2 regions of the [Clostridium] scindens ATCC 35704 genome follow, and region 1 is predicted to be linked to the other one. Evidence: predicted binding sites of a transcription regulator. Region 1 holds the regulator's gene; the other holds the start of a gene.

Evidence for each region. Region 1 encodes HrcA, which represses chaperone genes, less so after heat shock. Its sites were predicted from a motif close to TGTTAGCACTCNNNNNNNNNGAGTGCTAACA; they were not measured.
Region 2: htpG (molecular chaperone HtpG) is a predicted target of HrcA. The motif match lies at 10,795-10,825, and genes of this name have one in related genera.

The regions. Positions count from the first base shown of each region.
Region 1 covers NZ_CP036170.1:3,286,516-3,301,848, forward strand. The annotation lists gene HDCHBGLK_RS16875 (response regulator) at 1-580, opposite strand, end outside; gene HDCHBGLK_RS16880 (sensor histidine kinase) at 577-1,665, opposite strand; gene HDCHBGLK_RS16885 (ABC transporter ATP-binding protein) at 1,812-2,741, shown strand; gene HDCHBGLK_RS16890 (ABC transporter permease) at 2,752-3,894, shown strand; gene HDCHBGLK_RS16895 (ABC transporter permease) at 3,881-5,041, shown strand; gene dnaJ (molecular chaperone DnaJ) at 5,070-6,260, opposite strand; gene dnaK (molecular chaperone DnaK) at 6,362-8,248, opposite strand; gene grpE (nucleotide exchange factor GrpE) at 8,288-8,998, opposite strand; gene hrcA (heat-inducible transcriptional repressor HrcA) at 9,016-10,059, opposite strand; gene HDCHBGLK_RS16920 (hypothetical protein) at 10,246-10,410, opposite strand; gene HDCHBGLK_RS16925 (lipoate--protein ligase) at 10,389-11,372, opposite strand; gene HDCHBGLK_RS16930 (hypothetical protein) at 11,561-11,854, opposite strand; gene HDCHBGLK_RS16935 (ABC transporter ATP-binding protein) at 12,020-12,751, shown strand; gene HDCHBGLK_RS16940 (ABC transporter permease subunit) at 12,753-13,598, shown strand; gene HDCHBGLK_RS16945 (helix-turn-helix domain-containing protein) at 13,720-14,772, shown strand; gene HDCHBGLK_RS16950 (Crp/Fnr family transcriptional regulator) at 14,769-15,333, opposite strand, start outside.
Region 2 covers NZ_CP036170.1:1,694,070-1,709,402, forward strand. The annotation lists gene tpiA (triose-phosphate isomerase) at 1-573, shown strand, start outside; gene HDCHBGLK_RS08715 (2-keto-3-deoxygluconate permease) at 661-1,677, shown strand; gene HDCHBGLK_RS08720 (N-acyl homoserine lactonase family protein) at 1,742-2,740, shown strand; gene HDCHBGLK_RS08725 (Tm-1-like ATP-binding domain-containing protein) at 2,825-4,075, shown strand; gene HDCHBGLK_RS08730 (class II aldolase/adducin family protein) at 4,101-4,706, shown strand; gene HDCHBGLK_RS08735 (GntR family transcriptional regulator) at 4,737-5,447, shown strand; gene HDCHBGLK_RS08740 (hypothetical protein) at 5,459-5,695, shown strand; gene HDCHBGLK_RS08745 (GNAT family N-acetyltransferase) at 5,749-6,252, opposite strand; gene HDCHBGLK_RS08750 (hypothetical protein) at 6,422-6,622, shown strand; gene HDCHBGLK_RS08755 (ABC transporter ATP-binding protein) at 6,714-7,418, shown strand; gene HDCHBGLK_RS08760 (FtsX-like permease family protein) at 7,428-10,742, shown strand; gene htpG (molecular chaperone HtpG) at 10,924-12,984, shown strand; gene HDCHBGLK_RS08770 (DUF3784 domain-containing protein) at 13,083-13,415, opposite strand; gene HDCHBGLK_RS08775 (DUF5721 family protein) at 13,436-13,906, opposite strand; gene HDCHBGLK_RS08780 (GDSL-type esterase/lipase family protein) at 14,016-14,813, shown strand; gene HDCHBGLK_RS08785 (DUF4358 domain-containing protein) at 14,813-15,298, shown strand; gene HDCHBGLK_RS08790 (MBOAT family O-acyltransferase) at 15,317-15,333, shown strand, end outside.

The DNA.
Region 1 (15,333 bases):
CTCTTAGTTCTAATTTGTCCAGTATGCTGCTGATATAATTGCGCACCGTACCCTCGCTTAAGAACAGGCGCTTCGCAATCTCTTTATTGCTCAGACCCTCCGCCACCAGGGAGATTACTTCCAGTTCCTTCCCGCTGATCTCATGCGCCTCCCAGTCAAAGGTCTTCTTCTCCTGCAGAAGGCCCGGTATCTTGGCGATAATCTCAGTCCCAAATACCGTCTGGCCTGTTTTTACCGCCTGCAGTGCCGGTAGGATGCTGTTGTAATCCTGCTTCAGCAGATAGCCCTTCACGCCATATTTCAGCGCCTTTACAATGTATTCATCGTCGGAAAAGGTAGTAAGAAGCAAGATCTTTGCTTCGGGATACTCCTTTAGTATCTCCCGGGAGGCAGCCAGCCCGCTTACATTCTTCATGCGGATATCCATCAGAAGCACATCCGGCTTGTGCTCCCGGTACAATCTTAGCGCCTCGCCTCCATCCTGTCCCATGCCAGATACCCGGATCTCTTCCTTGGACTCCAGTATCGTCTTCAATGCGCTGGATACCAGCACGTCATCATCTATAATTACAATATTCAAATCCCTACCTCCTCTTTCTTCGGCACCGTGATGTAGATTCGGAATCCCCGCTCCTTTCGGATCTGTATGGTTCCGTCCAGCGCCTCGATCCGCTCCTTCATATTCTGTATCCCGATTCCCCGGGCACCATCCTTTACTTCTTCCGAACCGCTGACGCTTCCGTTATCCTCGATTACCAGCTGGTACAGCCCCGGGTGCTCTCTTGCAAGAACGCTCACCCGGGTAGCGTTGCTGTGCTTTATGACGTTGTTAAGCGCCTCTTTTACAATCATGATAAAACTATACCTGATCTCCCTTGGGACATCGTATCCCATATCATATTCCAGATGGGCCTTACAGAAGGTGAAATCGCCCACCAGCTCCCCCAGAACTTCCTTCATATTGATGGACTCGTCGTGAAGGTCGTGGACGCTTTGACGCACGCTGCTCATCGCGGCATTCAAGGTAACCTCCAGCTGGAGCAGCGGTTCTTTTAAGTTCTCTTCCCTGCTGATGGCCTTCATGGCTCCCACCATAAGAATCGACCTGGACAGCATATGGCCCACATTATCATGAATCTCCCTCGCGATCCGGTTGCGCTCCCTCAAGGTGGCTGTATAGATCTCATAGTCCTGCTTCTCCAGCAGATTCTGGTTCTTCTCCTTCAGTAGAAGATTCAGTTCTGCGCCGTCATCCCTGGTCTTTCGATACTTATGCTCCAGTTCTTCAAACTTTCCGGTCTGATACTGGATCAGCATAGCCACCGCGCATCCAAGCGCTATAAAGCACATAATGTCTGGCTCCTTTGGTCCATAAGAATTCAGATAAAGCCCCGCCAGGACAGCAATCAGTATATACTGTCGGTAATCCAGCAGGCCATATAATACGAGCGGGGTGAAGAGCAAGAACTGCGGGATTACGATTGATATTGCAAGAAAAACGATGGCGGATGCAAGATTCCACTTCCGGGAATCCCGATAGAGATTGGATGCCCCATAGATAATGGCCGCAAGAAAGGCGACGAGAAATGCCGTATCAGCCGGCACCAGCAATACGGTGGCAAAACAATATATCAGCAAGACTGTCTGGTCGATCGTTCTCTTCATAAATATACGTTTCCTCATAAATGCCCGGATGGGCATGACATTTGTCACTTGCCATCCTGACAACTGACACTTACATTATAAACGCCAGGGCTTTATACTACAAGTAACAAATCACAAAACAGAAAGATCCATAAGGAGGAACACCCATGATCCACATTGAAAATCTGGTAAAACGATATGGAGACCTGGTGGCGCTGGACCACTTAAGCCTTAATATACAGGAGGGAGAAATCTTCGGCCTGCTGGGTCCCAATGGGTCCGGCAAGACTACCGCCATCAACTGTCTGCTCGCGCTGTTAAAATATGACAAGGGCACCATCACCATATTCGGAAAGCCCATGCGTCCCAACAGTTATGACATCAAAAAAGACATCGGGGTAGTCATGCAGAACGTGGCAGTCTTTGAACAGATGACCGTCCGGGAGAACATCGACTACTTCTGCGGCCTGTACGTCAAAGACAAGGAAAAACGAAGAAGCCTGGTGGAGGAAGCCATCGCGTTTACCGGCCTGGAAGACTTCGAGAAAATGAGGCCGAAGAAACTATCCGGCGGGCTCCTTCGCAGGCTGAATATTGCCTGCGGCATCGTGCACAAGCCTAAGCTTATCATCCTGGATGAGCCTACCGTAGCCGTAGATCCCCAGAGCAGGAACAAGATCCTGGAAGGCATTATGGAACTGAACCGCCAGGGTTCTACCATCATCTACACTTCCCACTACATGGAAGAAGTAGAGCAGATCTGCTCCCGCATCGCCATCATTGACCACGGAAAGGTCCTCGCCACAGGAACGACGGAGGAATTAAAGAGGATGATCAAGACCGGGGAGACCATCACCATCGAGGCCATCTCGCTGACTGACTTGGAACTGGCCGAGATTCGCCAGCTGCCTCATGTATTCGATCTCTCTTACGAGGAGCAGATACTGAAGATACGCTTAAGCAGCGCCAAGCATAACCTGGTGCGCGTACTGGATTATCTGAAGGAAAACGACGTCTCCTTCGGCCGGGTATTCTCCGAACTCCCCACCTTGAATGACGTATTCCTTGAAATCACCGGCAAAGAGTTAAGAGATTAGGAGGCACGCTATGCTACACTTACTGAAATACCGATTCATACAGACTGTAAGAGACTATCCCATCATGTTCTGGGCGCTGGCCTTTCCTCTGATCCTTGGAACCTTCTTCTACTTCTCTTTCGGCAGCGCCGGCCTTGATGGAACCGGAGACTACGAGTGGGATCCTATCAAGGTGGCCATAATCGAGGAAGACTTAAGTTCCAAGAATGCCGAATCTTTCCAGGCCTTCCTTGAGAAACTGGAGCCCGACACGCTGGACATCCAGGATATTTCTTCCGAATCTGACGCAATCAAAGCCTTGAAAGAAGAGACCATCCTTGGAATCTATTACGTAGACGATATCCCTTCTCTCTCCGTAGGGAAAAACGGGATCAATGAAAGCATCCTGTCTTCCCTTCTGAAAAATTATAACCAGAACGCGGCCATGATCCAGAAGATCGCAATGACTCATCCTGAAAAGATGGGCGCGGCTATTGAGGCAATGAAGGATTATCATCCGGAGACCAGGAACGAATCCCTGGGCGGAAAAACGCTGGACCCTAATGTGCAGTATTTCTTCGCATTGATTGCCTACGCGTGCCTCTCCGGAGCGTTTCTGGGCGTCCGCTCCAGCCTTGACAGCCAGGCCAACCTGTCTGCGCTTGGCGCCAGGCGCAGCATAACCCCTACCCATAAACTGAAGCTGATCCTGATAGACATGACGGTGCTGTTCATCATCCATTTCATTAACATCCTGGTTCTCAACCTGTATCTTATAAAAGTGCTGGGAATCAGCCTTGGAGATAATATCGGCGCGCTGCTGGTCGTGGACTTCATGGGAAGCATGATCGGCGTAAGTTTAGGAATCGCCTTCGGGTGCCTCGGCAAACTGTCTACGGATATGAAGCTGGGACTTACGGTCGCCATCACCTTGATTCCGGGATTCCTGGCTGGGCTGATGTTCGGCAATATGAAGAATATCATCGAACTTCACTGCCCAATCATCAACCGGCTGAATCCGGCCGCCGTATTAAGCGATGCCTTTTACTGCATGAGCGTATATAATGACGCGCATCGCTTTGCAAGAAGCATCGGCATTCTTGCCATCATGAGCGCGCTGTTTCTGCTCATTGCATACCTGGGCATAAGGAGGGAACGATATGACAGTATTTAAAGGTTTTATGACTATCACCAAACGCAATCTTAATATTTTATTCCTGTATATCGCCATCTTTCTGGCCATATGCTTTGCCATCCAGAAGATGGATGTCCAGAACACCGCCAAGTCCTACAGCATGGAAAGCCTAGATATCGCGGTCATCGACCGGGACGGCGGGGAACTGGCTAAGGGAATGGCCTCCTACCTGGAACAGTACCATACCATTAAAGACATGCCCGATGACAAGTCGGTCATCCAGGACCGCCTCTTCTACCGGGAAGTCAATTATGTAGTGACGATCCCGAAGGATTTTGAAAGCAGATGCCTGAATGGAACAGAGACGCTTCCCGTCATCAAGGTTCCCGGGAGCACTACCGGCTACTATGTAGACCAGCAGATCGACACCTTCCTGAATAACGTGCGGGTCCTGACTGCCAGCGGATTCTCTCTTCCCGAAGCCATTGCCGAAGTGAAGGAGAATGCAAAGGAGCCGGCGGACATAACGCTGATCGATAAGAATGGGCATGGGGGCCGACGGACGATGTACTCCTTCATGTACCAGTATATGCCTTATATCCTCCTGTCCATCCTGTGCTATTCCTTGACCTATATCATGATCGCCTTTAATAAGCCGGATGTCAAAAGGCGGATGCTGTGTTCCGCCGTATCCGGCAAACGGCAGAACGCCCAGCTGATATTAGGCTATGCGGTCATCGGCCTTGCAGTCTGGGTGTTGTGCAACATGCTTCCGGTTCTCATGTATGGAAAGGAATTTTTAAAGGATCCGCACCTGCCCCACTATCTGTTCAACAGTTTCCTGCTGATGCTGGTATCCCTTTCGATCTCATTCCTGGTGGGAAGCCTGGTACGCAAGGAGGAGATGATCAGCGCAGTGGTCAACGTAGTCTCCCTTGGCCTGTCCTTTATCAGCGGGGTGCTGGTAAGCCTGGAGGTGTTAAGCAAAGGAATCAAGACCGTTGCACGCTTCCTTCCGATCTATTGGTATGAGACCGGCAACAACTTGATCGCCAACAACCACACGTTCAGCAGCACCCAGCTGAAATCCCTGTATACAGGGTACGTCATCCAGATTCTGTTCGCCCTGGCATTCTTATTCATAGCCCTGGTGATCATCCACAACCGGCGGCAAAGCGCGAATTAGCAAGAGAAAGAAGGAGCCTTTGATGAACTTAATCATCAAAGGCTTCCTTTACTTTATCCATAAATCCTTTTTTCTTCTTGCCGCTCTTGGGCTCGGAATCGCTTTCAGACGCGGTTCCCAGCGTATTGCCGGTCAGCTCGTCAAATCTTCGAAGCGCTTCTTTCGCCTCCTGGCTTAGATGTTCCGGGGTCTGGATTACCAATGTCACATAGTGATCGCCCCGTACCTGGGAATTGCGAAGGGATGGAACCCCTTTTCCTTTCAGCCGCACTTTCGTATCCGTCTTCGTGCCTGGCTTCACATTATACAGAACTTCCCCGTCTACCGTCTTGATCCGGATATCCGCGCCGATCGCCGCCTGGGCAAATGAGATTGGCACAGTGGAGAAGATATGCATATCCTGGCGCTGGAATATCGGATGCCTGGATACGTTAACCTCTACCAGCAGATCCCCTCTTGGGCCGCCGTTTACGCCCGGTTCTCCTTTTTCGCGGATACGCACGCTCTGTCCATTGTCAATGCCGGCCGGTATCGTAACCGCAATCTTCTTCTTATTGGATACATATCCCGTTCCACTGCAATCCGGACATTTTTCCCGAATGATCTTGCCGGTTCCGTGACAGTCCGGACAGGTCTGAACATTCTGCACAGTTCCAAAGAAGGACTGCTGCGTATATACTACCTGGCCTTTGCCTCCGCATTTTGGACAGGTTTCCGGGGAGGTTCCCGGCTTCGCGCCTGTGCCGCTGCACTTCGGGCATGGATCTTTTAAGATGACCTCGATCTCTTTCTCACAGCCGAATACTGCCTCTTCAAAAGTAATCCTTACGCTCTTGCGGATATTCATGCCCTTCATAGGGCCCTGGCCTGCACGGCCCCTGCGGCTGCCGCCGCCGAACAGGTCGCCGAATATGTCGCCAAATATATCGCTGAAGTCCGCCCCGCCAAAATCAAATCCGCCGAATCCGCCGGCGCCTCCAGCGCCTCCTTCAAAGGCAGCATGGCCGAACTGGTCGTACTGGCGCCGTTTCTCCGGGTCACTCAAGACTGCATAGGCTTCGGACGCTTCTTTGAACTTCTTCTCTGCTTCAGCGTCTCCGGGATTCATATCAGGATGGTATTTCTTGGCAACCTGTCTGTATGCTTTTTTTAATGTGGCGTCGTCGGCATCTCTGCTGACGCCAAGCACTTCATAGTAATCTCTCTTTGATTCTGCCATCTTTTATCCCTTTCTTTCATGTACATAAGGAAGTTCCGCGAGACTAAGCTTAAGAATATATAATCTCGCTTGAGTTTCGCGGAACAGTATTCGCACTGGGCTTATACTTCCTTATAGTCACCGTCTACAACATCGTCTCCCTGGAAGCCGTCCGGTGCAGGGCCTGCTCCCGGATTCGGGCCTGCTCCCATGTTCGGGTCTGCTCCCTGTGCTCCGGCTGCTGCTCCGGCCTGTTCATACATCTTAGTAAATAATTTCTGCGCGCTCTCCATCAGTTTCTCTTTGCCTGCCTTGATCTCGGCAATCTGCGCGTCTGATATGTCATCCATGTTTACTTTTTCAAGGATTTCCTTCAATGCCTTGCAGTCCGCCTCAACGGTAGCCTTATCTGCAGCATCAATCTTATCTCCTACATCGCCCAGGGCTTTTTCCGTCTGAAATACCAGGGCGTCCGCATCATTCTTTGTATCAATGCCTTCCTTGCGCTTCTTATCCTGCGCCTCGAATGCCGCTGCTTCTTTTACCGCCTTGTCGATCTCGTCATCAGACATGTTAGAGCCTGCCGTGATGGTGATATGCTGCTCTTTGCCTGTTCCAAGGTCTTTTGCGGATACATTTACAATGCCGTTCGCATCAATGTCGAATGTAACTTCGATCTGCGGTACTCCGCGTGGAGCCGGCGGGATTCCGTCCAGCCTGAACTGTCCCAGAGACTTGTTATCTTTGGCGAACTGTCTCTCTCCCTGTACGACATTGATATCTACGGCTGTCTGGTTATCTGCCGCTGTGGAGAAGATCTGGCTCTTCTTGGTAGGAATCGTCGTATTTCTTTCAATCAGTCTTGTTGCAACGCCGCCCATCGTCTCGATTGACAGTGACAGCGGAGTTACATCCAAAAGAAGGATATCGCCTGCACCCGTATCTCCGGCAAGCTTGCCGCCCTGAACGGATGCACCAAGCGCTACGCACTCATCCGGGTTCAGAGATTTGCTTGGCTCTTTGCCTGTCAGACGCTTCACTTCTTCCTGGACAGCAGGGATACGTGTGGAACCGCCAACCAGAAGTACCTGGCCCAGTTCGGAAGCGGTAATGCCTGCGTCAGAAAGTGCTCTCGTTACCGGCTCGGATGTCTTTGCCACAAGGTCATGCGTCAGTTCATCAAATTTTGCCCTTGTCAGGTTCATATCAAAATGCTTCGGGCCTTCTGCTGTTGCTGTAATAAATGGAAGGTTGATATTTGTGGTCGTTGCAGAAGACAGTTCCTTCTTTGCCTTCTCTGCCGCTTCTTTCAGTCTCTGAAGCGCCATCTTATCGGCAGACAGGTCTACGCCTTCCTGCTTCTTGAATTCAGCAATCATATAATCCGTGATCTTCTGGTCGAAGTCGTCGCCGCCCAGCCTGTTGTTACCTGCGGTAGATAATACCTCGATGACGCCGTCGCCGATCTCGATGACGGATACGTCGAATGTACCTCCGCCAAGGTCATATACCATGATCTTCTGTTCTTTCTCATTGTCAAGTCCGTAAGCAAGCGCTGCCGCAGTAGGCTCATTGATGATACGCTTTACATCAAGGCCCGCAATCTTGCCTGCATCCTTTGTAGCCTGGCGCTGAGCGTCATTAAAGTACGCTGGCACAGTAATAACCGCCTCTGTTACCTTTTCTCCCAGATATCCTTCCGCGTCTGCCTTAAGCTTCTGAAGAATCATTGCGGAAATCTCCTGTGGAGAATATTTCTTATCATCGATCGTCACTCTGAAATCAGAGCCCATCTCTCTTTTAATAGAAGAGATCGTCCTCTCCGCGTTTGTAACTGCCTGACGTTTTGCAGGCTCGCCCACAAGACGTTCCCCTGTTTTTGTAAATGCTACGACAGATGGCGTCGTTCTGGCGCCTTCCGTATTTGCGATGACCGTTGGCTGGCCACCTTCCATAACAGCCACGCAGCTGTTCGTGGTTCCTAAATCAATACCAATGATTTTGCCCATTATAAAGACCTCCTGTTTTATTTTCTAAATTATCTGGAATTAGTTTGCTACTTTTACCATGCTGTGCCTCACTACGGAGTCACGGTACATATAACCTTTCTGGAATTCCTCGGCTATGATATTCTCGCCAAAGTTCTCATCTTCCACATGCATCACTGCATTGTGGAGATTCGGGTCAAATTCTTTGCCTACCGCTTCGATCGGCTTAACGCCCAATTCTCCCAGCACGGTCATTAACTGCTTATACACCATCTCCATTCCCTGGATAAATGGGTCTTCCTTGTCTTCTTCCTTGACAGCGTCAAGCCCTCGCTCAAAGTTGTCGACTACCGGAAGCATCTTTTCTATGATATCTTTCGCTCCTATCTCGTACATCTGGGATTTCTCCTTTTCCGTACGCTTGCGGAAGTTATCAAACTCTGCCATTTGACGAGTGAGCCTGTCAGTCAGTTCCTCAATCTTCTCGTCCTTTTTATCTTTCTTATTCTTCTTGCCAAATAACTTCTTGCCGGATTTTTTATCTTCGTCTTCCTCATCCGGCTCTTCTTCCTCATCCGGCTCTTGTTCCTCATCCGGCTCTTCTTCCTCGTTATCGGAGACCTCTTCGTCTTCGGAAGCCTCTTTGGCGTTCTCTTCTTCTGCCTGATCTTCCCCGGGCTCGCCTTCCGGCAGTTCCCCGGCCGACTTTTTGGCTTCTTCCACAGCCTCTTTTACCATTTCTTCCTGGCTCTTTTCCTGATTATTCTCCAAGGGTTCTTCCACCTTTCCTATTCTTTTCTATGAAACATTTCATCCAATTCGCTTTGCAGCCGCTTCATGGATTTTAATACATGCTCATAATCCATTCTCTTTGGCCCGATAATACCTATGGTTCCCTTCATGCCGTCGCCTAATTCATAAGTGGCGGTGACAACGCTGCAATCCTTCATGGTCTTGACCGGCGTCTCATCACCGATGTAAACCTGAATGCCAGTATTATCTTCCTGCGATAACGTCTGCGTTACCAACTCGCTAAGCTGCTGCTTTTCCTCAAAGGCGCTGATAATCTCCTGGGCGCTTTGATTATCGCTGAGTTCCGGATACTTGAAGATGTTCGTGGCTCCGCTTGTATAGATCTGCATATCATCATCCACCTGGATGACATCCGCCACCGCATCCAGAACGTTTCCAACCACCTCGCTGTGTATGCCTGCCTGCTCCTTCAGCCTTGCGATCAATCCAAGATTGATTTCCTCGATAGACATGCCATTCAGCGTCGTGTTCAAAAGCATATTCAATTTCAACAGATTCTCATTGCTGATTGGCTCGTCAATGTCAATAATCTTATTCTTGATTACATTGCCTCCAAGCACGATTACCGCGATGATCTGCTCATCGTCTACCATGGACAGCTGAATGAACTTAAGTTTGTTCTCATTGTTCATGGGCGTAGATACCATCGTTGCATAATTCGTACTGTTAGCCAGGACCTTTGCTGCCTGTCTTAGAAGTTGATCCATCTTATCTGCCTTATCCAGCATCTGTTCCTGCATCTCGCTCAGTTCCTGTTCTTTTTCTTCCATCAGCATATCTACATAGAGTCTGTAGCCTTTATCCGAAGGAATGCGTCCGGCCGACGTGTGAGGCTGCATGATATAGCCCATCTCTTCCAAGTCCGCCATCTCGTTACGGATGGTTGCAGAACTTAAGTTCAGATCCGTATACTTCGATATGGTTCTGGAACCAACCGGCTCGCCTGTCTCCAGATAGTTCTGGATAATCGCATGAAGGATCTTAAGCTTGCGGTCACTAAGTCCATGTTCTGATACCATCTATCCTCCTCCTTTCGGATTTTGCTGTTAGCACTCTACATTTTCGAGTGCTAACATCTTCGATTATTAATTTAGCACTCCCTTTTTCTTTTGTCAACACTATTTATACAATTTTTATAACTAACTCCTGGCTGAGTTCGTTTCCATAGATGACCTGGGGAATTCCCACCTCATTTTGCGCGGCATTCAGAATCTCCCGAAAGCGCGCCCCATCCTTCCCGCCCGCGGGCAGATGGATTGCAGATACCCGGCGCGCTCCCAGCGAATGTCCGTACAGATGCAAGTGTCTCCCAAACGGATCAGAACCCCTGCATTGTCTACCTGCCGGATTAAGATATCTCTGCAATCCAATCGATTACCTCCTTCACCTGCTTCTGCCTTTCTATGGCGGATTCTCCTTCTGCCGCGTCCGTGGCGGCGTCTGACAGATCATAACGCCTGCCTCTGAATGCCTTCTCGATCGCCTGCGGCAGGCCTATGTCCAATGCATCCGTATATACCTTTATCTCCTTGATGACGAGGTTTTCCAAGTGCATCTGAATCTCTACTTCTCCCCAGCCGAACCGTTTCTGGTGGATGATCTCGCACGCCGGAGACTGTCCATATACCCATTCCCAGGAACAATAGGATTCATAGATCTGCCGGATCTTCTCTTGATCCTCCCTGCTTAATTTCAGAATCTGCGCCGTACCATATTCCTTCTGGAAACTTTCCGCCATCTGCTCCATAATTCCCTGTGTCGTGATTTCCTGGTTCAAGTCCCTTAGGTTGCACACCCTGGATCTGACGGAATCGACGCCTTTCGCCTTCATTTTCTCTTTAGATGGCGTCAGATAGCGGGTCATCCTCTCCTTGTCCACGTCCACCATCAGCGTTCCGTGCTGCACATTGCAGCTGGCCGTCTTAGAATACGCATTGCCGGAAAATTTAAGTCCTTCCTTGGTCAGTATATCATTCCGGCCGGAAGCCTGCGTCTCAATTCCGTAGAATCCGCACGCATCCGCGATGATCCCGGACTGTCTTTTCAAGTCATACATCTCTGGAGACGCAAGAAATGTGAAGCAGACATTTCCCATATCCTGGTAGACCGCACCACCCCCCGTCGTCCGACGGGCCACATAGCCGCCTTCCTCTTCCAGAAGCCTGGCTCTGCATTCTTTCAGGATATTCTGATTCTTTCCTATTACTACAGTATGCTCATTCTGCCACAGGTACAAAATGACATCCCCTTCTTTTACCAATGTCTGCAAGTGGGCTTCCACTGCCAGATTGTATCTTGGATCATTCGATTCTGCCCATATGATGTAATTCATATTTTCCCTCCTCATTATTATATATAAATGCTGTCCTTATTGCTCTTCACCAGCCCTTTCTCCAATTGTATAACAGCATTATAGTACAGGTAAAAACAGCACAATGTCCATGCATTGTGCTGTTTGACTGATAAAACTGCAATATTATGTGATTTTCATTTAGGCCTTCGCATCATTGTGCAACGGCGCTAGCTTAATTCGACTTTCTGCGCTTCTTCCGGCTTAAAATCATTCTCCAAGTCATAGATGTTGTGCCCTGTAGATTCACTGAGCACTCTGCCTTCCAGAGAATAGCAGCGGATGAATCTCTTTCCGTCCACGCTTGACCAGTGCTCCACGTCCCAACTCATGTATCCGTCCTCGTCGCTTTTCTTTTCTTTCAGATACAGATCCACTTGGCGTCCGTCCTTCATCTGCTGAATCAGTCCCTTGGTTCCGTCCACTTCCACTTCTACCTTATTTACTTTGTCATAAATCTTCATAGCATTCCCTCCGCTAATCTCATATTAACTTACGGTATGATTATACCTTTAATAAGAGGAAAAAACAATACTTGTGAATCCGCTCTTGACAAATCGCTTTTTCTATCGTATTATTGTACTAAGTTTATAATACAGTAATACATTAGTACAGAAGGAGGCAATCTCATGACTGCAATATTAAGAACCAATCATCTGACCAAACGATATAATAACCGGGCGGTCGTAAATGACCTGTCCATGACGATCCATGAAGGAGATATCTATGGTTTCATCGGCAAGAACGGCGCGGGCAAGACCACCCTCATCCGTATGATTACCGGACTTGCATCTCCCAGCGACGGAAATATCCTGCTGTTCGGAAGTCCCGAACTTAAGGAAGGCCGCTCAGCCATCGGAACCGTCATCGAATCTCCCGCCTTTTATCCGGGTATGACCGCAAGGCAGAACCTTATTGTCCAGTGCAAACTGCAAGGCATCCGTGACGAATCCCAGGCAGATGCCATTCTGACTCTGGTGGGGCTTGATGATACCGGACATAAGAAAGCCAAAGACTTCTCTCTGGGAATGCGCCAAAGGCTTGCAATCGCCATTGCCCTGATTGGAAGTCCCAGACTTCTGATACTGGATGAGCCAACCAACGGTCTGGATCCGGAAGGAATCAAAGAGGTGCGCGAATTAATCCTGAAACTGAACCGGGATCGTAAAATCACCGTATTGATTTCCTCCCACATCCTGGGAGAACTGTCAAAATTCGCGACTCGCTATGGCATCATCCATCACGGAAAGTTAATTGAAGAATTTACGGAAAATCAACTGTGGGAACGCTGCAGTTCCAAAGACGGTACCAGGCAGATGGACCTGGAAGATTATTTCTTAAGCAGAATAGGAGGAAGATAGCATGCTGAACTTACTAAAAAGCGATTTCTACAAACTCGGGAAGGCAAGATACTTCTGGGTATGCCTGATCCTTACCGCGGCCCTGGCTGCAGGGACCGTCTTCTTAATGGACTTTGCCTATAAGATGGCCGGGGAGCAGATGACCCAGCAAGTGGAACAAAAGCAGCAGGCCATGGATGAAAACGGAATCAACGTGACTACCGAGGGCGTTCCGGCAAGCCGCGAGGAACTGTCAGCCTCCCGTCAGATGGTAACCTTTTTTGCAGGCAATACCACGCTGATCCTAGCAGTTCTCATCTCTCTTTTCGTAGGCAGCGAATTCAATCACGGTACCATCAAGAACATTGCCTCCAAGAATTATGGCCGCTCCCAGATCTATGCTTCCAAACTGGCTGCCGGCGTTCTCTGCGGAATCCTGTTCACCTTTATCTATGCTGCTGTCTCTATGGCTGCGGCAACTATCCTGTGGGGATTCGGGGATGTGAACGCAGGCTTCTGGCCGGATGCCCTTAAGTCTGTCGGACTGGAACTATTGCTGACAAGTGCCTTTGTATCTATCTTCGTAATGTTCAGCATGCTGATCCGCCAGAATGGAGGCTCGCTTGCCGCTAATATTTGTTTTCTGGAGTTTGTGTCGCTGATCGTGATGCTGGGAGAGATGCTGATCAAAAAGATCAGTGGAAAAGAAATTATCCTGAGCAATTATCTGATTGACACGAATATGAACGCCATCACGGCAGGCCTTAATAAAGCCATCGCTGTACGAAGCCTGTGCGTGGCTTTTGGCTTTTTCCTGGCTGCCATGCTGATTGGAATGTTAAGTTTCCAGAAGCGCGACATCAAATAAAATTAACCGCTGGTTCATTTATTGTTCCGTCAGTTAACTTTCCCTCCATTGTCTGAAGTCGGAGGCTCTGCTATGATATTCTTAACCCGAAGATGCACAGATAAATAGGAGGAACTATGATATGAAAATTAATGAAATGATACGTACCAGACGCAAGGAAATGAATCTGACCCAGGAGCAGGTGGCTTCCCGCCTTGGCGTGTCCGCTCCGGCCGTCCACAAGTGGGAAACGGGGAACTCTTATCCGGACATCACCCTGCTTCCTGCCCTGGCAAGACTTTTGGGCACGGACCTTAATACCCTGCTCTCCTTTCAGGAGGATCTAAGCAGGCAGGAGGTGGATCAGTTCTGCGCTGATCTTTGCCAGATGATTGAGGCGAAAGGGTTCGCGGCCGGCTTTGAGGCTGCTATGGATAGGACTGCCCAGTATCCCAACTGCGATGCCCTGGCTTACCTTGCTGCTGCCACGCTGGAAGGCTGCCTATATCTATTGTCTGCTGAAGATGCCGGACCATACCAGAAACGCATAGAAGCACTTTACGAACGGGCTTCTCACGGTGATGATGCAACGATACGGGGCCTGGCCAGATCCATGATCATCAGCAAATCCATGGCCCGTGGAGAGTATGAAAGGGCGCAGGAACTGCTGGATGAGGACAAAGAAATTTCAAAATCGCTCTTCCATCATGTATTTCTGCAAAGCAATCTCTACCTTCAGCAGGACAGGCTCGAAGAAGCTTCCGAACTGCTGGAGCGGGAATTGCTCGGCAGCGCCGGCAACATCCAGTCAACGCTTCTCATGATGCTGGACATTGCGCTAAAGGAACAGGATATGCACGCAGCTTCTTATATAGCCCAAGTCTCTGAACAGACCGCTCATCTATATGACCTCTGGTCCTATAACTCCTATGTGGCAGGCTTCCAGCTGGCCGTATCGGCAAGAGATGAATCGGAAACGCTAAGATATCTCCAAAAACTTTTAGAAGCGTCTCAAACCAGCTGGGATATAAGTGCCTCCCCGCTATACCGCCACCTGCCGGAAAATGGAGGGGCATTCCTGAAGGACCACTTCCCCGCAGGCCTGGCAAACTCCATGAAAACAGATGAATGCCTAACGTTTCTCCACGACAATCCAAAATTCTGGGAACTGGTCAAAAAGTATGCTAATGATTAGTCCTGGCCGTACAGCCAGAATTCGAACTTCTTATAATCCAGGAGGCCCTCGCCTCTTAACTTGCTAAGTTCCGCAGACATGGCGCTTCTTTCTACACAGAGATAATCTGCCAGTTCCTGCCTGTTAAATGGAATAAAGAAGTGCCGGCTTCCAGCCTTTTTGGACTGTGACGACAGATAAGACAGCAATTTTTCCCGCGTACTCCTTTTTGAGATATGGCCAATCTTCTCACTGAGCATCACATTCTTTCTTGCCAGAATATATACCATGTTCTCAACCATCTTCTGATGAAAGGGGCAGGCCGTCGGGCAGACGGAAAGGATGCGGCCAGCCTCGAGAAAGAGCACCTTGCTCTCAGATATGGAAGTGATGCTGACCGGGCTGTTCTTTATGCCCGCACAGGCATACGCTGCGCCGAATAGTTCGCCCGGCTCCAGCATCTCCTGAATATTCCGGTTTCCGAATACATCTTCATTCTCCACCTGCACGCACCCCTTTAGGATTACCCCTACCTTCTTAAGCGTCTCTGCTTCTGTAAGGATCCGCTCATTTTTTCCATAT
Region 2 (15,333 bases), 1.6 Mb from region 1:
TGGGAGGATGAAGGTCAATTTACGGGTGAAATCTCTCCTTGTATGATAGAAGAAATGGGCATTAATCTGGTAATGATCGGTCATTCGGAGAGAAGACATGTTTTTGGCGAAACAGATGTAGAAGAGAACAGGAAAGTCAGATTAGCGTTAAAACATGGCTTTAAGACTCTGCTCTGCATTGGCGAGACTGCAGAAGAAAAGAAATATGGTATTAGTTCTGAGGTACTTAGAACCCAGCTTAAGATAGGATTTTATGGTGTTGATGCGTCCGATGCTTTGAATATATGGGTAGCCTATGAGCCGGTGTGGTCAATTGGGGTGAATGGAACCCCGGCTACTGCGCAATATGCAGAAAAAATGCATGAAGTGATTAAGGAGACTCTAAGAGAGATATTTGGAGAGACCGGCGAGAGCATTCCTGTTTTATATGGGGGAAGTGTCAATCCCCAGAATGCAAATCAACTCATTATACAGCCATCGGTTGACGGCCTTTTTGTCGGGAGATCTGCGTGGCAGGCACAGGCTTTTGAGAAACTTATCAGAAACGCAAAATACGTGTACGAAAATCAATAATGAGACAGCAAAAAAATATTTGCAGCAGTAATACTAAAATATGGATTGAAGCAAGGATATGGAGAAAAATTTAAAGGAGGAAATAAAATGAAGGAAAAGAAAAGTTTTTTTAAACTGATGCAGAGAATTCCTGGCGGATTAATTATCGTTCCTATGCTGGTGGGTGTGCTTGCAAACACGTTTATACCGGATGTATTAGAGATTGGTGGATTTACGACAGGAATGTTTAAGTCAGGAACGGCCTGTCTGCTGGGCATGTTTTTGCTGCTGAACGGAGCTTCTATTGATGTTAAGAAGATAGGAATGCCACTGTATAAGGGATTCGTTTTAACATTGATGAAGTTCATCTTTGGTGTTGCGTTTGGCCTGCTGGTTACCAAATTGTGCGGTGTGGCAGGATTTGCGGGGATTACTCCGATGGCAATCATTGCAGCACTCACTAACTCCGCAGGAGGATTATATTTGGGACTTGCACAGCAGTATGGTGATGAGACGGATGCGGGAGCAATTTCGATTCTGTCATTAAATGACGGTCCGTTCTTTACTATGATTGCAATGGGAACAGCGGGTATGGCATCCATTCCGATTTATGCATTTATTGCAACTTTGATTCCTTTGATCATTGGTATTATCTGGGGCAATCTGGATGATACTTTCCGAAAGGTAGCTGCAGATGCGATGCCGATTATCACATTCTTTATGATGATTCCAATTGGAGCGGGAATGAGCCTGATGAGTCTGGTACAGGGCGGCATGGCAGGATTGATTCTGGCAATGATATCAGCATTGACAGCATTTCTGTTCTATTTTGTATACCAGCTTCTTCTTCCTAAGAATAAGCGGAATGCAATGGGAGCAGCAATTGGAACGACAGCAGCGAATGCGACAAGTGTACCGGCATCTGTGGCAGAGGTGGATCCAACTTGGGAGCCATATGCAGGCACGGCAACGGCGCAGGTCGCCGTGGCAGCGATTGTAACAGCGTTTACAGCACCGATCATAACTTCTATGTGTGATAAGCGTATGAGAAAAAAGAAACTGGGTATTTACTCAGAGGAAGCGATTGCTGAACGGGAAACGATGGCACAAACCCAAGCGCAGTAAAGCCCTTTGATTAAGGTTATAAAAATATAATATAACAATTTTAATGAAAGAGAGGATTATTATTATGTCACTAACAATCAGACCACTTAATTCTGGTTACATTCCAACAAAACCACTGGAGTATTGGTATCATTTTTCCTGTAAAAAATATGTAGAAAAGATGGGGATCTCGAATGAATCTGATCAGTTGCCGGATTTCACATTTTTAATTGAGGGAGGCGAGAAACTTGTCCTGGTTGATACGGGTATGTCCTGGAATGAACATGCAGATAAATATCATCATGGACCGTCCATGCAGAGACCAGGAATTGATGATATCGAATCTCGTCTGGCTCAAGTGGGTTACAAACCGGAAGATGTAGACATTGTATTGTTTACACATCTTCATTGGGATCACGTTTTCTATATTGAAAAGTTTACGAATGCACGTTTCATCTGCAATGAAGCAGAATGGAATTATGCACATAATCCGGTTCCGCTGCACTATAAGTCTTATTGCCGACCAATTATTGCGAAAGACGGGGATGTTACAGTGGGTGATGAATTTGTCGCACCTTATGATGCACCGGGGGTGAAGGAACGTTTTGAGACGGTAAGAGGTGAAGTGGAGATTATTCCGGGTGTCAGTGTCTATGAATCATTCGGCCATTGTCCGGGACATATGAGCATTGCTGTTCAGACAGAAGATGGTCCTTACTTCTGTGTAGGGGATTCAGTATTTGTAATGGGTAATATTGATGCGCCACAGGCTATGCAGGATGAATTGCACTATGATATCTGCCCGCCGGGACGCTTTGTAGATATTGTTGCTGCATGGGAGACGGTTCGTGATCATGTGCGCCGCTGTAAAGAAGCGGGAGTTGATCCTCACAAACATCTGCTGCTGGCCCATGATGTTATTTTATCTGCCGCAGTAGAAAAATATGAGGATTCTCATGATAATAAGATTCCGGTAATCGGGACAAAAGACAGTGACTTTGTATTTGATGAATTCAAAACTGCAATCATCGATAAAGATGCTAAAAAAGCAGCAGCAAAGGCACAAACAAAATATTTTAGTTAATTATTTGTTGCGTAATGTTCTGTTGTGAAGACTGTCAATCGGATAGTCTTCACAATGTGTATATAGAAGAAATGGTGAAAAAGTATGAAAACAATAGCGATTATTGAAAGTTGCGATACAAAATATAAAGAAGCAGAATTTATTAGTAATTTTATAAAAAAGGAAGATTTGAATACTTTAGTTCTTAATACAGCGACAGGACCGGATCCCTCGTATAATTATGACATTTCCAGAGAAGAAATTGCACAAGCATATGGAACTTCATGGTCAGAGATGGAGCCGAAATCAAAGGGAGAAAAGATTGATTTCATGAAGGATGCGGTTGCAGATTATGTTGAAAAACTGTATTTGGAAGGGAAAATTGATGGAATTATTTCCGTAGGAGGTTTACAGAACACAGTCATGGCAGCGAACGCCATGCAGAGACTTCCTATTGGTTTTCCAAAGGTCATAGCTACAACCGTTGCCAGTGGAACCAGAAAGTTTGATTTGGTAGTAGGGGATAAGGATATTACGGTTATGCCGGCAATCTGCGATTTTACAGGTCTGAATATTGTAACACGTCAGGTCATTTCCAATGCCTGTGCCTGTTGTGTGGGCATGGTAAAATGTGCAGGGAAAGTGTTAAAAAAAGGAGACAAACCAGTTGTGGCTGTTACTTTGATGGGAGTAACAAATAACGGTGCTGTTGAGGCTGTAGAAGAATTAGAAAGGGTAGGGTTGGAAGTGATTGGATTCCATGCAACCGGAGTTGGCGGTGCGACGATGGAAAATATGGCTGCAAGCGGAATGGTAGATGGGATTCTGGATTTGACGCTTCATGAGTTGACATCGGAGTATTTTGGCGGTGGATTTTCTTATGGACCAAGATCAAGTATCCGTCTGGTAGAGTCTGTTGAAAAAAAGGTACCTTTGGTTATTAGTCTGGGAGGTTTGGATTTTGTTGATTTTAGTACGAATGAACTTCCGGGACGTATGGATGAAAGGAAATATATGCTGCATAATGCCAATACAGCGCATATCAAGATCCTTCCGGATGAGGCTGAAGCGCTCGGTAAGATTCTGGTGGAGAGACTTAGTAAAGTAACCTATCCGATTAAACTATTAATTCCTACAAAAGGAATGAGGCATAATACACAGGAAGGACAGGAGTTATATTCACCAGAGAGTGATAGTGTGCTGATTCAGACAATTATTAACAATGTAAATGATAATGTAGAAGTTATTGTAATTCCACATAATCTGGATACGAAAGAATTCGGGATTAAAGCAGCACATTATATGATAGATGAAATGAAACAAAGAGGTAAATTGTCACAGGATTTTTCTTATTAGGGCACGAGAATTAGGAGGTATATCGATGACTCAGGAAGTATATGAAATAGCAGAAAAACTTGTTATTGCAAGCAAAAGAGCGTATAATAGAGGAATACAGACTGGCAGTGGCGGCAATGTAAGCGCCAGAATTCCAGGGACTGAGACAATGCTTGTGAAGGCGAGCGGCGGCTCGCTAGGTGACTGTACACCCGAGGGATTTTTGATTACTGATTTCGAAGGAAACTTAATTGAAGGGGATGGAAAGCCAACCAGAGAAGCGTTGCTGCATGGATATATCTACAAACTTCGGCCGGATGTCAATGCGGTTGTACATGTACATTCACCGTATGCAATTGGGTGGTCTTCTTCTAAGAAGGATCTGCCGCTCGTAACCTGGCATGCACAGCTTAAGAATCCGGCTGCGTATCCAACGCTGGATGTACACGCGGCGATGGTTCGAACTGAAGATGTTCCGATGGTCGAAGAGATGTTTAAGAAGACATCGGATATATCAGCATTTCTATTGGCCGATCACGGTGTGGTTGCAATGGGTAAAGATGCTCTTGCAGCAGAACACACAGCGGAATTGGTAGAGGAGACTGCACAGGTAGCGATTCTGGATAAACTGGTAGAGAAGCTCGGTCTGTAAATAAAGGAAAGATGAAGAGTTATACCGGATATGAATAGTAGAGTGACAATGAACCAGGAAGATTCAATGATACTGCAGAGGGATACATTTCCGATGCAGGTATTAAATAAATTGATGGATTGGATTATGGACGGGAAATTAAAAATGGGAGAAAAGCTAAATACCGAAGAACTTGCAAGACAGCTTGGTGTAAGCAGGATGCCGATTAGAGAGGCATTGAATAGGCTGGAGAAGATGGGATTAGCAGAATCAGTACCCTATGTAGGTATGAAATTAGTATCCCTGACGCAGGATGACCTTTTGCAGATATATCAGATGCGTCAGTTTCTGGAACCTTTAGCAGCAGGCAGAGCATGTGAGAAGATTACAGAAGAAGACGTACAAGAGCTGGAGGCTATACATGGGGAATATATACAGATTGTTGAGCAGCCAGAATTGAATGCTAAGGAGTTGTATCTGCAGAATCGGAAATTCCATTTTAAGATTTATTCTATCAGCGATATGAATAGAGTATGTTCAGTCATTGAATCATTGTGGGATACATTATCATTTTTTAAACTGATCTATGGTCGAGATGTTATCAAGAATAAAACTGGTGTGCCTAAGATGATTGCAGAACACCAGAGTTATATTGATGCCTTGAAAAAGAGAGATGCTGAAACTTTGAAGCGGTCATTGTATGAGAACCTGGCTGAGAGGATAGAAGGTATTTCGCGGGAAACAGATTTTTATATAGTGTAAAAGGAGAACTTATGAAGATAAAAAAGGTTACGAATGCGCCGGAGTTTTTTAAAGTAGTGGATAGCTGCCAGGGGAGGGTTGAACTTTTAACTGGGGAAGGAGACAGACTGAACCTGAAGTCTAAACTGTGTCAATATCTGTCTATGTCGCAGATCTTCTCCAGAAGCGAGGAACTTCATCTGGAGATTGTGGCAAGTGAGGAAAAGGATTTACAGAAATTATATAAGTATTTTTCGCAATATGAATAAATAGACATCAAAACTGTTGGAATGGGAGCTTTGTATAAGCTCCCAATATACCTTTATTGGATTTCATACGTCAGGATATAATCATCCATCACAAACCCATTCCCTATATCAGTCATTTGAGCATCTGTAATTACGAATCCCAAGTGGTTATAAATTGCCAGTGTATTCGCATTATACTTATTACAAGTCAGCCAGATCTTTTTATGCCCCCGTTCTTTACAGAGATTAATCAGGAAATTCATTGCTTCCGTAGCGAGATGCTGTCCGCGGAAGTCTTTTTTTATGTAAAGTTTGCTTAAGAAGAGTGCGTCCTCCTCTGGATGAATGCCAGCGTATCCGGCTAATGTGTGGGAACTGTAGATCTGGTAATACTCATATCCGTTGTTCTCGACCTGTGATTTGATAGCCGGATGAGACTGGAACTTATTCACCATGTAATTAACCTGTGCTTCTCCGATAATTGGAGTAAAATGCTGATGCCAGATGTCTTCTGCCAAGGTGGCAATGTCTTGAATCTCACTGTCTGTCTTTGCCTGCAATATACTTACTGTGTACATACTTCTAACTCCAATTCTTTATAATAGTTTTATAAATAAGCCATTTTTCTTCTGTTATTATACGTGATATAATTGATTCGTACAATAATGGAATATTAAAAATTTTAATATTTGGAGGAGAATTTGCTGTTGAAGACAGAGTAACTGACGGTGGTTGGAACGGGAAGCAGTGCGAGTTATATTTACCGATGCATATAATGAGAAGATCGAGGCAGTTATGCACCGGATTGAAGGCATCACGGATGAGCGAAGCGAGGCGCGAAGACAGGATATATTAAAAGCACAGGCGGTATGCTCCTTTCGGGAGAACGGGAACGACTTGGCGGGACGTATTTCTGTCGTGTTCATATTCTTGGCTCCTGTTCTTTAGAATAGTTTTATAAATAAGTCAATTCTCTTCTGCTATTATAAGTGATATAATAAATAGATACAATAATGAATTCAGAGGTCGGAGGAAGGCAATGGACAGGTTTGTGTCATTAGAGGGCGTGAAAAAGGTATACAATATGGGCGAGGTTAAGATCATGGCCGCCGCGGGAATCGACTTCCAGATCAAGAAGGGCGAATTCGCGGTAGTGGTAGGGCCAAGCGGCGCAGGGAAGACCACGGTTCTTAACATTCTGGGGGGCATGGATACGGCGACGGAAGGGAAGGTCCTGGTGGATGGACAGGATATCGCTACCTATTCCCAGAAGCAGCTTACAGCGTACCGCAGGGATGACATTGGCTTCGTATTCCAATTCTATAATCTGATCCCTAACCTGACCGCGCTTGAGAATGTGGAACTGGCGCTGCAGATATGCAAAGATCCTATGGATGCGGCAGACGTGCTGGAAGAAGTGGGATTGGGGGAGCGGCTGAACAACTTTCCGGCACAGCTTTCCGGAGGGGAGCAGCAAAGAGTATCGATCGCCAGGGCTTTGGCCAAGAATCCGAAGCTTCTGCTGTGCGACGAGCCCACAGGGGCGCTGGATTACAATACAGGAAAAGCCATTCTCAAACTGCTGCAGGATACCTGCCGCAACAAGGGAATGACGGTCATACTGATTACGCATAATTCGGCTATAGCGCCAATGGCGGATCGCGTGATAAAGATTAAGAACGGAAAAGTTTCTGACATTATAGAGAATAAATATCCTGTATCGGTTGAGACGATAGAGTGGTAGAGGTGGCGCATGGGAACAAAGTCTACGCGAAAAGATTTTTATATGGAGATAAGAAAGAGTTCAGGGCGTTTTATATCAATCCTGTTTATTGTGGCGCTCGGAGTTGCTTTCTTTTCCGGGATACGCTCCTCCGAGCCGTCAATGCGGCTAACCGGAGATGCTTATTTCGACGGCGCGAATCTTTTTGACATTAAGACGGTAAGCACGCTGGGAATCACCAGAGAGGATATCCGGGCGCTTCAAGATGTGGATCATGTGGCAAAAGCGGAAGGCTCATACAGCGCGGACTTCCTAAGCAATACAGAAGATGAGCAGTATGTTCTTCACGTGATGGCGCTGCAGAAAGATATGAATGAGGTGGCGGTGACGGATGGCAGGCTTCCGGAGAAGATCGGCGAATGCCTGGCGGACGATGAGATGGGATACAAGGTGGGCGATAAGATTACGCTAAAGTCGGGAACCAGCAATCCGGTATCGGATACGTTAAAGACAGAGAAGCTTACGGTAGTCGGAACCGGCAGCAGCCCCTGCTATATCTCCTTTGGCAGAGGCAGCGCAGCCATCGGAACCGGAAGCATAGATGGATTCCTGATCGTCCCGGAACAGACGTTTGACCTGGAGGCCTATACGGAAGCCTATGTGCAGGTGGCGGGGGCAAAGGAATTGACGACCTATACGGAAGCCTATGATAAAAAGATCGAAGAGGTCATGGATGGCATTGAAGACATCACCGGAGACCGGGGCAAGATACGAAGACAGCAGTTGCTGGATGATGCCAATGCCGAACTTGACAAAGCCAAGGATGAACTCGCGAAAGGAAAAGAAGAATCTGACCAGAAGCTAGGCGATGCAGCCAATGCCATTGCCGATGGCGAGCAGCAGCTAGGCGATGCCCGGGCGAAGATAGAGGACGGCAAGAGCCAGATTGCCGATGCGAAGGCAACCTTGAATTCCAAGCAGAAGGAACTGGACAATGCAAAGGCAGAGTATGAGAACGGACTGGCAAAGTTTCAGGAAGGAAAGGCCGCTTATGAGCAGGGCGCGGCAGAGTTTGCCGCAGGCAAGCCGGCAGCACAGGAACAGATCCGGCAGGGAGAAGAAGGGCTGGCCATGTTCCGCCAGCAGCTGGATCAGGGCTGGAACGGATATAACCGGCTTCTGGAGAACATAAAGTGGATGGAGGATAATCCCATGGACCCATCGCGGCCCGAATATGATGAATGGCTCCTGACATTGGGAGGACTAAAGGAGCAGGCAGATGCGACAAACAAGGATCTTAGCGCGCAGGAAGAGGAATATGCCAAGCAGTCTGCCAAACTTGAAGGGGCGAAAAAGCAGTTAAGCGATGGCGGGCAGAAACTTCAAGATACGAAGGTCGCTCTGGATGCCAGCGAGCAGCAGCTTAGCCAGGCCGCTAACCAGATAAAGTCGGGGCAGGAGCAGATCAATGCCGGATGGCAGGAACTCCATTCGAAGGAAGCCACGCTGACCGATGGCGAGAATGAACTGAACGCCAAGGAAGCGGAACTGGAAGATGCCAAGAAGGAATATGAAGACGGCAAGGCCAAAGCCGAGGCCGAGATAGAAGACGGCGAGAAGAAGATCAGCGATGCGGAAAGGGAGATCGCCGATATCGAAAAGCCCAAATGGTATGTCTATGACAGAAGTTCTCTGCCGGAGTTCTCCGGATACGGAGAGAATGCCGACCGGATGCGGGCCATAGGAAAGGTGTTCCCGGTCATCTTCTTTCTGGTAGCCGCGCTGATCAGCCTTACCAGCATGACCCGCATGGTGGAGGAGCAGCGCACCGCGATTGGAACCATGAAGGCGCTGGGTTATGACAAATTCGCCATTGCGTCCAAATATCTGGGCTACGCCCTTCTGGCGACGGTGGGCGGAAGCGTGATCGGCGTGCTGGTAGGCGAAAAGATCCTTCCCTTTATCATTATCTATGCGTATGAGATTATGTACCACCACATCCCGAAGATATTGGTGCCCTATAACTGGAAATATGCGGCAATCGCTTCCTTTGCGGCGATCATCTGTACCATGGCTGCTACATTCCTGGCCTGCTACAGGGAGTTGGACGCGCAGCCGGCGGAATTGATGCGTCCGCCATCGCCGAAGGATGGAAAGCGGGTATTTCTGGAGCGGATAGGGATAATATGGAAGCATCTGAACTTTACATGGAAGTCTACCGTAAGGAATCTGATGCGTTACAAAAAGCGTTTCTTCATGACCATATTCGGGATCGGAGGCTGTATGGCCCTGATGCTGGTCGGTTTTGGGCTTAAGGATTCCATCTTTGATATCGCGGATATCCAATATGATGATATTCAGGTATATGACGGAAGCATCTACCTTCAGGAGAACCTGACGGAGGAGCAGAGGCAGGATTTGAGAGGATTCCTTAAAAAAGACAAGGACGTGCAGCGCTTTATTGATGCTAATATGCAGAGCGTGACGCTGGTCAATGGTAAGAAGGAGCGGGAAACCTATGAATGCGTATTGGAAGATCCGGGAAAAATGAACCAGTACATCCATCTGCGCGACCGCAAGACCAAGGAAGCCTATGAATTATCGGACGAGGGAGCGATCATAAGCGAGAAGACAGCCAAATTGCTGGATGCAAAGGAGGGGGACAGTGTCTACATCAAGGATGAGAAGGATGGGAATAAAGAAGTAAAGATCGAGCATATCTGTGAGAATTATATGGGACACTATCTCTATATGACGCCAAAATACTATGAGAAGGTGTACAATGAGAAGCCGGATTATAACAGCATATTCTTTGCCGCCAAGGATTCTTATACGAAGAAGCAGTTGGAGAAGGCCGGAGAAAAGATTGTGGCGGAGGATGCGGTGCTCAGTGTTGGCTATATGCATGACATAGAGAAGCAGCTGGACGATATGCTAAAGAGCCTGAATCTGGTAATCGTTGTCCTGATCATCTCGGCAGGAATGCTGGCCTTTGTCGTGCTTTATAATCTGAATAATATTAATATTACGGAAAGACAGAGGGAGCTTGCCACGCTTAAAGTGCTGGGATTCTACAATCCGGAAGTGGCAGCCTATGTGTACAGGGAAAATATCATCCTGACATTTGTGGGAGCGGCTGTGGGAGCAGTTCTTGGAAGGATTCTCCATTTGTTCGTGATCCAGACGGTAGAGGTGGATGCCGCCATGTTCGGACGTAACATCAACTTGCCAAGTTATCTGTACAGCCTGGCGTTTACCGTAGCATTTTCCTTTATCGTCAATGGCGTGATGTATTTTAAACTCCGGAAGATAGATATGGTAGAGTCATTAAAGAGTGTTGAATAGGGTCATATTTTCAAAAGAACTTTTAATATAAAAATTATATATTCAAGGGAATTGTTAGCACTCTTTTTCAAAGAGTGCTAATTTTCTATTGACTTTTGAATTTCTTCGTATTATCATAACTGATAGATAATCAAGCGGGAGATAGCCGCAAAAAAATTACAATGAATTAGGAGTGATAAAGATGGCAGCAAAAAAAGGCAGTTTATCTATCAGCAGTGAAAACATATTTCCAATTATAAAGAAATGGGTGTACTCAGACCATGATATTTTCGTGCGCGAAATGGTATCCAATGGCTGCGACGCGATTACGAAGCTTAAGAAACTGGATATGATGGGTGAATACCAGCTTCCGGATGGCTATAAGCCCAGCATCAAGATTGAGGTAAATCCAGAAGAAAAGACGCTGAAGTTCACAGACAATGGCATCGGAATGACGGCTGACGAGGTAGAGGAATATATTACCCAGATCGCATTCTCCGGCGCTACAGAGTTCCTGGAAAAGTATAAGGACAAGACGACGGAAGATGATATGATCGGCCATTTCGGATTGGGATTCTATTCAGCCTTCATGGTAGCGGATGAAGTGCATATTGACACGCTTTCTTATAAGGAAGGCGCCACCCCGGTTCATTGGGTAAGCAACGGCGGTACGGAATATGAGATGGAAGATGGCGCCAAGGCAGAGGTAGGATCTACCATGACGCTGTACCTGAATGAAGACAGCCTGGAATTTGCCAATGAATACCGTGTAAGAGAAGTCATCGAGAAATACTGTTCCTTCATGCCGGTTGAGATCTTCCTTTCCAAGGAACATGCGGAACCGGAGTATGAGACCATCGATGAGGCGGATTTAAAAGAAGATGATGTAGTCATCGAGCATATTCACGAAGATGCCAAGATGGAAGAAAAGGAAAATGAAGACGGCGAAAAGGAAATGGTGGAAGTAGAGCCGGCTAAGGAAAAGGTGAAGATCCAGAAGCGTCCGGTATCCTTAAGCGACATTCAGCCTTTGTGGACAAAGCATCCGAATGAATGCTCGGATGAGGACTATCTGGAATTCTACCGCAAGGTATTCCTGGACTATAAAGAGCCTCTGTTCTGGATCCACCTGAATATGGACTATCCATTTAACTTAAAGGGAATCTTATACTTCCCAAGAATCAACACCGAATATGATTCTATAGAAGGAACCATCAAGCTGTATAACAATCAGGTATTCATCGCCGATAATATCAAGGAAGTCATACCAGAATTCCTGATGGTATTAAAGGGAGTCATCGACTGCCCGGACCTTCCGCTGAACGTATCCAGAAGCGCGCTGCAGAATGATGGATTTGTCAATAAGATTGCGGACTATATCTCCAAGAAAGTAGCGGATAAACTGTCCGGAATGTGTAAGACAAAGAGAGAGGATTATGAGAAATACTGGGACAGCATCAGCCCGTTCATCAAATTCGGATGCCTCAAAGACGAGAAATTCTGCGATAAGATGAAGGATGCCATCCTCTTTAAGAATATCGGCCACAAATATCTGACGCTGAAAGACTGTATCGAGGAAAACGGCGGAGAAGTAGTGGAGCCAAATGACAAGAAGGAAGAAGAGAGTGCTGATGGCAGCGATGAGAACAAAGTAGAAGAGATTAAGACGACGATCTACTATGTAACGGATGAAGTACAGCAAAGCCAGTACATCAACATGTTCAAGAGTCAGGGACAGGATGCGGTAATACTGGGACATAACATTGATTCCCCATTTATTACGCAGCTGGAGCAGCGTAACCCGGCCATCCGGTTCCAGAGAATCGACGCTGACGTGACGGATACCATCAAGGAAGAAGTGGCGGAAGAGGAGAAGGAAGAATTTAAGAAGACCTCTGACAGCCTGATTGAAATTTTCCGCAAAGAATTGGAAAATGACAAGCTGGATGTAAAGATAGAGAAACTCAAGGATGACAATACGGCAGCCATGATCACCCTGTCAGAGCAGAACCGCCGAATGCAGGAAATGATGAAGATGTATGGCATGGACGGAATGAATATGGGCGGAGAGAGCACCCTGATCCTGAATGCCAACCATCCGCTGGTGCAGTACGTGGTAGAGCACAAAGACAGCGAGAATACCAGCATCATCTGCAAGCAGCTCTATGATCTGGCGATGCTGGCACACAAACCATTAAGCCCGGAAGAGATGACGGCATTCGTAAAGAGGAGCAATGAGATCATGATGCTTCTGACGAAGTAAGGAGAATAGAATTACGGCCTCCGGCTATTTTGCCAAACGATAAGAGTCTGAGACAGTCGGCTTTAATAAGCCCCTGTCTCAGACTCTTACATTTCATTTTACTTTTTGTATTTGCCAAATGCTTTTTCTTCATCCAGATGTACATCCTTAAAAAACACGATCAGCCATACAATAAATGCGATCACTGCCATATACTGCGAAATAAAATACGAAAGGATAGCGCCAATGCCCATAATGCCCGCCCAGATTAAAAAGGCATTTCTCTGATCCCTGCTCATCCTGTCCTGGTCATACAGTTCTCTTTGATATTTGGGAATCGTATTAAAGCCGCTGATCAATATCGCGGCCTTGCCCTTCAAAATCGCGAATAATAAAGCTAATAACAAAAACAGCAGACACGAAATACCCATTAAAATAAATCCAATATTCATAACATCACTCCTAACCTTTCCTATAATTCCCGCCAGTTCCCCAGCATTTTCCCCACATAAGCATCCCATTCCCGCTCCAGCGTCTTATCCATGGTAAAGGTGTGCATGGAGGTGCCGGTGATGCATTGCAGCGTTGTCCCGTCATAGTGGAAGTTCAAGTATAAGCCCTGGATGTCCTCGGCCCGGCAGGCGCCAATCTGGTGCTTCTCCAGGAAAGCGGCAAAGTTTTCCGGGGCCAGCGACAGGACGATCTTGAAGTTTAGCGGGGTGCGCCTGCCTCGTATGATGGCAAAGCAAAGTTCGCGAACCTCCTTCCAGTAGGAGTGCGAGCGCTTCGGGGCGTCATCGAAGAAATCCTTCTGCAGGAAGCCGTCCAGGGTAAATTTATTGAATGTGGTGATCTCTCCTTCGATAAAGGAAAACTGGTCAAAGGTTTCCTTCAGGAGAAGGTGGGCCATACAAGTTTTTGCTGATAATGTAATAAAGTCCATATGAAAACTCCTTTTCTAACTCTGATTAATAGTATAGCATAGGTTTGACTTTTATAGGGAAAAACAGTACAATATTCCTATATGTGCAAATAGGGAGAAGGCAGCAGCCGTGGGAGATATAGACAAAAGAAAAGTAAAAGAAAATGAAGAAAAAGATGCAGTGCTGCGTATCGCGGTGACGGTAGCCGTCATCCTTCTGATCATAGGAATCATCGTTGTCGTAGTAAAGGTTCTCAATCCAAAGGCAGATACGCAGAAAGGACTCCAGAAGTTAAAGCAGATGGAGCAGACGGATGTGGCGAAGGTAGATAAGAAGATCCGGAAACTGGAGGAAGCGGAGCGGCAGGCAGACGAGGAGTGGGCTAGTCGTCCGGCAAGCGAGAAGTTTGTCAATGCGCTTGTAATGGGGGATTCCGTCACGCAGGGGCTGTCTGAATTCGGAGTTCTGGATGCGGCATATGTACAGGCCGACCGGGGAACCGGGGTAAGCGAGGCGGCGGATAATAAGATCGAGGAACATCTTGCCAAAGCGGAAGAATTAAAGCCCCAAGTGCTGTTCCTGGCGTACGGGATGAATGATATCAAGGCAGCCAGGGGCAATGCCAAGGCATTTGCCAAGGCATATAAGGCGGTGCTTGAGAGGCTTAAGGAATCATTGCCAGATACCAGGATATACGTTAACAGCATACTTCCTGTGAGGCAGTCCGTGATCGATGAGAATGAATGGTATGGCAACATCGGCGAGTATAATAAGAAACTGGAGGCGCTGTGCGAAAAAGAGGATGTGACGTTCATTGACAACGGAAGCCTGGTAAAGGAAGAATATTATACGGAAGATGGAATCCATATGCAGCCGGATTACTATACAGAATGGGTGAACCATATGGCGGAGGTCGCAGATTTGTGATGAAGAAGCGGAAGATAGATTTGCTTAACATATTAAAATATGGAATGGTCATCGTATTTATCGTCTATATCGTATTACTCCTGTCCCGGGAGGGCGGTAATGAGGTGCCGGTCAAGACGATAAGTAAGAATATCCTGGCTGTCGTCAAGACGGAGGGAATGAAGAAGGGGACGACCCAGGATCTTAAGAAGTATTATGGGCTGAATGCCAGCGATTATGACGGGGTCATGCTGTATATTCCGGATGATGTCATGAGCGTGAATGAGATTCTGGTGGTCAAGTTAAAGGACAAGTCCCAGGCCGAGGCCGTGGAAGAAGCCGCAAGAAAGCGCCTGGACACCCAGAAGACAAGTTTCGAGGGCTATGGGGCGAAGCAGACAAAACTGATTAATTCGGCGGTACTGGATAGCAGAGGCTATTATCTTTTAATGGCTGTTTCGGAAGATGCGGACAGCATCTATAAGGCTTTTAAGAAGAGTATGTAGAAGAAGGGTTAGGACGGCATGTTATTCAGTAGTAT